3 regions of the Marinobacter adhaerens HP15 genome follow, and region 3 is predicted to be linked to each of the others. Evidence: predicted binding sites of a transcription regulator. Region 3 holds the regulator's gene; each other region holds the start of a gene.
The links. Region 3 encodes FliA, which starts transcription of late flagellar genes. Its sites were predicted from a motif close to CTAAAGTTTNNNNNNNNNNNGCCGNTAA; they were not measured.
Positions count from the first base shown of each region.

Region 1 (2,271 bases), 1.9 Mb from region 3:
CAGCTGACCGACGCATTGCCGGAAGATTGCGCAATTCCCCTCCAGGAAACTCCGGAAATCCCGGCGAGCACCTGCCCCTAGTGACCACCTCGTGGATGCTTGCGGGCTTCCAGGTTACCCAGCGACATTTTCACGTCTCGCTCCGACAGTTCTGGAAGATCGTCAAAATTCGAAACCTGCGGGAATTTCGAATCGATCACAGTCGCCAGCGTATCGTCGATACACAGGGTGTCTGCCACGGCCTGATGACAACCGGGCATCAGGATTGCCCTGACCTCGCCGATCTCTCTTGTCCCCGTCTCAACGTCGCCAGAGCGACTGGCGCTTATCACGGTGAGGGGCGCGCCCCAATCCACTGCGCTGCCATCAACAGGTTTCGCTTCAATACGCTCACAGGCTGTCAGGGTTGCTTCAAGCAACGTGCGGAAATTCGCGGATTCAGCCAGCCGTTCGGCCTTTTCACGGGCACTGCGTTCTTCGTCAGGCACCAGTAATATGTAGGGCGTATTATCAACGAAGACACCCCAGTAGTCGGCTGCAATGGCTTCGGGTTTCGGGTAATAAACCCCGGCGGTCAGGGTCGAGTGCTTTTTCCTTCGAGCCAGGAAAGCGCCCTTTTTTTCACAATCCAATTCTTTGCCTCGGTCTTTTCCGGTTTTCACTTCTTGCACGCGTCGTCCAGGAATGGCCATTGAACGATGAGCTCGAGCCCCATCGATTGATCATTTCGTGGACGCCGAAATATGGTGATTGCAAGAAGGTTTTACAAACCCGCAGCCAGGCCTGTGCCTCCGGAGCGACATTTCTGCTCTCTTGGCAGCACATACGCGTCGTAATTTCTGGAATCATTCACGAATGACGAAATAATGATTAACGAAGCACCGATCCCGGCCGATATAAAAAAAGATCGCAGTGGTTTGCGTGCTCCAATACTCCGTCCGGCTTATAGATTCTGGGGAATCAGAATGTCTATCAGAAAACTGTTCATCGTCTCGATTGCCGTTGTTCTGCTGGTCATCGCATTGCTCGCAAGCATTGTGATCGCTTTGAACACGCAGAAAACGATCACGGCAGACGTCGCTGAAAGGCAGAGTGATCTTGTCGAGGAGATCACCGGAATGCTCTCCATCACCGACGAGCTCATGTCAAAACGGGTGAAGAATTCTCTGAATCTGCTGATTGAGCGTGGTCAGCAAATGGGAACCGCCAGGGTTCAGGGAACGGAACCCGTCGCAGGCAAATCGGCGCCAGCACTGTTTCTGGGCGACACCATGATCAACAACAATTTTGATCTGGTGGACGGGATTACCCAGGTCATGGACGGCACAGCCACACTCTTCGTTCGCGACGGGCAGGACTTCGTGAGGGTTTCCACGAACGTCAAGAAAGATGATGGATCCCGTGCCATCGGTACCAAGCTGAATATGGCGGGCGCCGCCGGGCAGGCCATCAGCCGGGGCGAAGCTTACTTCGGGCAGGTCGATATCCTCGGCAACCCCTACCTCACCGCGTACAGCCCGATCCGTAACGCCTCAAACCAGATTATCGGCATCTGGTATGTGGGCTATTCAGCGGACCTTGAAGAACTTGAAGCGGCCATCACCTCATCCAGCCTCTTGGACAGGGGGTTTCTCGCCCTGGTGGACGACAAGGGTCGACTCCGCATGCACTCCAACTCAATTGAGCCCGATCCACTGCAAAACCTGCTGGAAACCGAGCCGGACGGTTGGAACCTTGAACGCACTGCGTTTGATCCCTGGGGGTACCAGATTGTAACCGGCTATTCAGAAGACGAAGTGGGGGCCATGGTTCGCAATCAGACTATCAAGACGATCATTGCAATTCTGATCGGCGGACTGGTGCTGATCGGTTGCCTGAGTGCCCTCGCACAATTGGTTGTGGCCCGACCTCTTCAAAAAATGATTGATGCCATCAACGACATTGCCAGTGGAGAGGGCGACCTCACTGTGCGGTTCAATGCAACGGGCAAGAGCGAACTGGATGTCATGGCCCAGGGCTTTGATCGCTTGCTTGATCGGTTGCAAACCACGATTTCAGACACCAAAGGCTCGTCGGAAAGCCTGCTTGAGGCCTCGTCGAGTCTCAGGGGCATTGCATCGGACTCCGCAACCGTTGTCTCGCAACAAACCGAGGAGACAGAGCAGGTTGCAACCGCCATGAATGAAATGACAGCAACCGCTCAAACCGTTGCCGAAAGCGCATCCAGGGCCGAAAACATTGCAAAAGAGGCGGATGGTCTGGCCGAAAGTG
Region 1 is NC_017506.1:4,347,122-4,349,392, reverse strand. Features, by position in the region: gene HP15_RS20300 (hypothetical protein) at 1-81, shown strand, start outside; gene HP15_RS20295 (hypothetical protein) at 78-632, opposite strand; gene HP15_RS20290 (methyl-accepting chemotaxis protein) at 966-2,271, shown strand, end outside.
Region 1: a site for FliA is predicted at 871-898, ahead of HP15_RS20290 (methyl-accepting chemotaxis protein). Genes of this name have one in related genera too.

Region 2 (2,271 bases), 1.2 Mb from region 3:
GAGTCCCGGGGCGCAAGCGTACACGCCTATCCCTGCGATTTTTCCGACATGGATGCCTGCGACGAGTTCGTGAAGACCGTGTTGGATAACCATGGCCAGGTCGACGTGCTGGTCAACAACGCCGGGCGCTCGATTCGCCGTTCACTGGATCTGTCGTTCGACCGCTTCCACGATTTCGAGCGCACCATGCAACTGAACTACTTTGGTTCCGTTCGTCTGATCATGGGCTTTGCGCCCAAGATGCTAGAGAATCGCCGCGGTCACGTGGTCAACATCTCGTCCATCGGTGTGTTGACCAACGCTCCCAGGTTCTCGGCTTACGTGGCTTCCAAATCCGCGCTGGATGCCTTCAGCCGCTGCGCCGCTTCGGAATGGTCGGATCGCAATGTCACGTTCACCACCATTAACATGCCGCTGGTGAAAACGCCGATGATTGCGCCAACCAAGATCTACGATTCTGTCCCCACGCTAACGCCGGACGAGGCTGCGACCATGGTTGCTGATGCCATCGTCTACCGGCCGAAGCGAATCGCTACCCGTTTGGGTATCTTTGCCCAGGTGCTTCATGCCCTGGCGCCCAAGATGGCCGAGATCGTCATGAACACCGGTTACCGGATGTTCCCGGATTCACCGGCCGCCGCTGGTAGCCGTTCCGGGGAGAAGCCGAAGGTGTCCAGCGAGCAGGTGGCTTTCGCCGCCATCATGCGGGGCATCTACTGGTAACGCAGTTGCCCCCGAATCGAGTGGGAGGGGGAGTTATTTCCCCTCCCATATTAATGGGTTAAACGAGATTCGCCTCTTTTATAGAGTGTTCTGGGCTAAAGAAAACCAGCCGATAGCCGATGGTTAACATAAGAACAATATAAAAGAAGGGCTATTGATGACTCTCAAGAAACGTCTTTTGCTGACTTTGCTGCTGGTTGGCCTGCTTCCCGTCATTGCCATCTCATTTTTTAACGCCGAAATTGCCCGACAGAGCCTGACGGAACAGGCGTTGCAACAACTCTCTATTGCGGCTACCAATAAGCAGCATAGTGTTGAAGATTATCTCAGCACTATTGCCCGGCAGCTGAAAGCCATGGCCAATAATCGCGGGACCCGAACGGCGGCCCAGGGGTTTGGTTTGGCATTCCAGAATTATGAAAAACTGGTACAAGAGGAGCAGTCGACCTTACGAGAAAACGTCGAGGCTTATTACCAGCAGAATTTTTTGCCACCCTTGCAGCAAAATGGTGGTGCTAAAGGACGTTCAGCCTCGGACTTCGTTGCATCCCTCAGCAAAAACAGCCTGGCTCTGCAGATGGGTTACATCGTGGACAACCCGAATCCTGTGGGGCAGAAAGACGAATTGGTATCGGCTGACGTCCATATCGCGCAGTTTTATAACACGCTTCACAAACAGTGGCACACCTCGTTCAAGGAGTTTCAGGAGGCGTTCGGCTACTACGATATTTATCTCATTGACGCTGATACAGGCCACGTTATCTATTCCGTAGCCAAAGAGGTGGATTTCGCTACCTCCCTGAAAGACGGTCCTTACGCGGATTCTGGCCTGGCGGCAGCTTATCGTCAGGCGATGTCTGACGGACAGGATACTGCTCCGACTTTTGTTGATTTTACTCGGTATGTACCGTCCTACGGTGCGCCCGCCGGATTTGTGGCAACCCCCATATATTCCGAAAAAGATGAGCGGCTGGCCGTGCTGGCCTTCCAGTTCCCCATCGACAGCCTGAACAACATCATGATGGAACGAGATGGCATGGGCGAAACCGGGGATGCCTATCTGGTGGGGCCGGATAACCTGATGCGGTCAGACTCCTACCTGGATCCGGAAAACCGCAGTGTTGTCGCTTCCTTTGCCGACCCGGAGAATGGACGCATTAGTTCGACATCGGTGGATGAGGCCCTGGCCGGAAATTCCGGTGAAGGCGTGGTTACGTCCTACCGTGGCGAGCCAGTGTTTTCCGCCCACAGGCCAGTTACCGTAGGCGGGCTGAACTGGGCGCTGGTGGCGGAGATCAGCGAAGACGAGGCCCTGGCGCCGGTGCGTGAAATGTGGACGCTGGCGGCGATAGCCATTGCTATTGTGCTCTTGGCCGTGGCGGCCGTGGCGGTCTGGACCGCAGTGCGGATCATGAAACCCCTCGGTAAAGACCCGTCCGAATTGCAGGCACTGGCGGAACAGGTAGCTGCAGGTAACCTGGTCATTGATTCGTCCGACAGTGACAATGCCACGGGCGTATACGGCTCCATGCTCAAGATGGTGTCAGA
Region 2 is NC_017506.1:1,261,569-1,263,839, forward strand. Features, by position in the region: gene HP15_RS06070 (SDR family oxidoreductase) at 1-723, shown strand, start outside; gene HP15_RS06075 (methyl-accepting chemotaxis protein) at 881-2,271, shown strand, end outside.
Region 2: a site for FliA is predicted at 819-846, ahead of HP15_RS06075 (methyl-accepting chemotaxis protein). Genes of this name have one in related genera too.

Region 3 (2,271 bases):
TCTCTCGGGTTTGTGATGGAAACCGGTCTGCCGGTAGCCTATTACACAGACGGCCAGAAGATTCCTGAAGACCTGCACCACGCAGAAGCCGTTCCGCTGGTGCGGTTGGCCGTGGATCGGCTGAAAACACTCCAGCAACAGCAAGCGGTCGCAGAGGGCCTGAAAGAGCACGCCTGAGACCGGACAGATTGACAGCAGGCGTCGGAGACAAAGCCGGCGAAACGTGGCGAGAGACCAAAAACAGTATGAGCAGAGCACATCCGGTACAGGTGATTGCAGTTTCCGGCGGAAAGGGTGGTGTCGGCAAGAGTAACGTGTCGGTGAACCTCGGAATTGCCCTGGCGCAGAAAGGCCGGAGAGTGGTGCTGCTCGACGCCGATCTGGGGCTCGCCAATATCGACGTCTTGCTGGGCATCACTGCCAATCGCAACCTCCAGGATGTTCTGGCGGGCGACTGTGATCTGAAGGACGTTCTGGTGAATGGTCCCGGTGGCATCAAGATTGTCCCCGCCTCTTCCGGTACCCAACGAATGACCCAGCTCAGCCCCATGGAACATGCCGGGCTGATTAATGCGTTCAGCGAACTGGGTGATCAGATCGATGTCCTGATCGTTGATACCGCCGCCGGTATTTCCGAGTCAGTGGTCAGTTTTCTGAGAGCGTCGCAGGAGCTGCTGCTGGTTGTCTGCGACGAGCCGACCTCGATCACCGATGCCTATGCCCTGATCAAGCTGATGAACCGTGATTATGGAACCAACCGCTTCCGTATTCTTGCCAATCAGGTCCGGAATGAGCAGGAAGGCCGGCATCTGTTTGAAAAACTGACCCGGGTCACCGAGCGCTTCCTCGATGTGGCACTACAATACGTAGGAATAGTCCCCTACGATGAGGCCGTGAAGAAAGCGGTTCAGCGGCAGCGTGCGGTGCTGGACGCCTATCCCAGGGCGAAAGCTTCACTGGCCATCAAGGCGCTGGCGGACAAGGTAGATAGCTGGCCGTTGCCGTCCTCTCCCCGCGGGCATCTGGAATTTTTTGTGGAGCGGCTCGTCGAAGTCTGAATCGGATCCAGTCAAACAAAAAACCGGATACATGACATTGGCGAAAAACCTCGGAATCTATAACCAGTCAAGTGCGCAGAAGCCGGCTCAGCTCATTGAGCAGCACGCGCCGCTGGTCAAGAAAATTGCCCTTCACCTGATGGCTCGCCTGCCGGCGTCCGTCCAGCTTGAGGACCTGATGCAGGCCGGCATGATCGGTCTGCTCGAGGCCGCCCAGCGTTACAGTTCTACCAAAGGTGCTACCTTCGAGACTTACGCCGGTATCCGTATTCGCGGCGCCATGGTGGACGAAATCCGCAAGGGTGACTGGGTGCCACGTTCTGTTCATCGCAACGCCCGTCGCATTTCCCAGGCCATCAAGGCCGTTGAAGATCGACTTGGCCGCGAAGCCCACGACCAGGAAGTGGCCGAAGAGCTGGGTATGGGGCTGCCCGAATACCACTCCTACCTTTCCGATTCCAACAGCGGTCGACTTTTTAGCCTCGACGAGCTCAATGAATCCGGAGAGCTGCCGATAGAACAGACAGAGACGCAGGATAATCCCCTTGAGGGGTTGTCCTCCGATGCCTTCCGGCGGAGCCTCGCTGAGGCGATTGAAGACCTGCCGGAGCGGGAAAAGCTGGTGTTGAGCCTTTACTACCAGGAAGAACTGAACCTCAAGGAGATTGGCGCGGTGCTCGGCGTCAGTGAGAGCAGGGTAAGCCAGATTCACAGCCAGGCAGCCCTGCGCCTTCGGGGACGGCTCTCGGATTGGCGTCAGGAATCGGACAACTGACCGCGTTCAGTCTGTGTCGCCAACGAGGTAGTCTGTAGTTTTTGGTAACCGATGCTTTACAACCGAAGCAAAGGTCCGACAATAAGCGGTTAAAACAGCGGCCTGCTAGACTTTGAACGCAAAGGTCAAACGAATTCCGGGTGTTACTAACTGGAGGTCCCATTGGACAAAAACATGAAAATCCTCATTGTGGACGACTTCTCCACAATGCGACGGATCATCAAGAACCTGCTGCGTGATCTTGGCTTCACCAACACCGATGAAGCTGACGACGGCAACACGGCACTGCCAATGCTCAAAAGCGGCAAATACGATTTTCTGGTGACCGACTGGAACATGCCGGGTATGTCAGGCTTCGACCTGCTCAAGGCCGTTCGGGCGGACGAGAATCTGAAAACCCTGCCGGTATTGATGGTAACTGCTGAGGCCAAGCGCGAC
Region 3 is NC_017506.1:2,422,561-2,424,831, reverse strand. Features, by position in the region: gene flhF (flagellar biosynthesis protein FlhF) at 1-177, shown strand, start outside; gene HP15_RS11470 (MinD/ParA family protein) at 246-1,058, shown strand; gene HP15_RS11465 (RNA polymerase sigma factor FliA) at 1,090-1,833, shown strand; gene cheY (chemotaxis response regulator CheY) at 1,996-2,271, shown strand, end outside.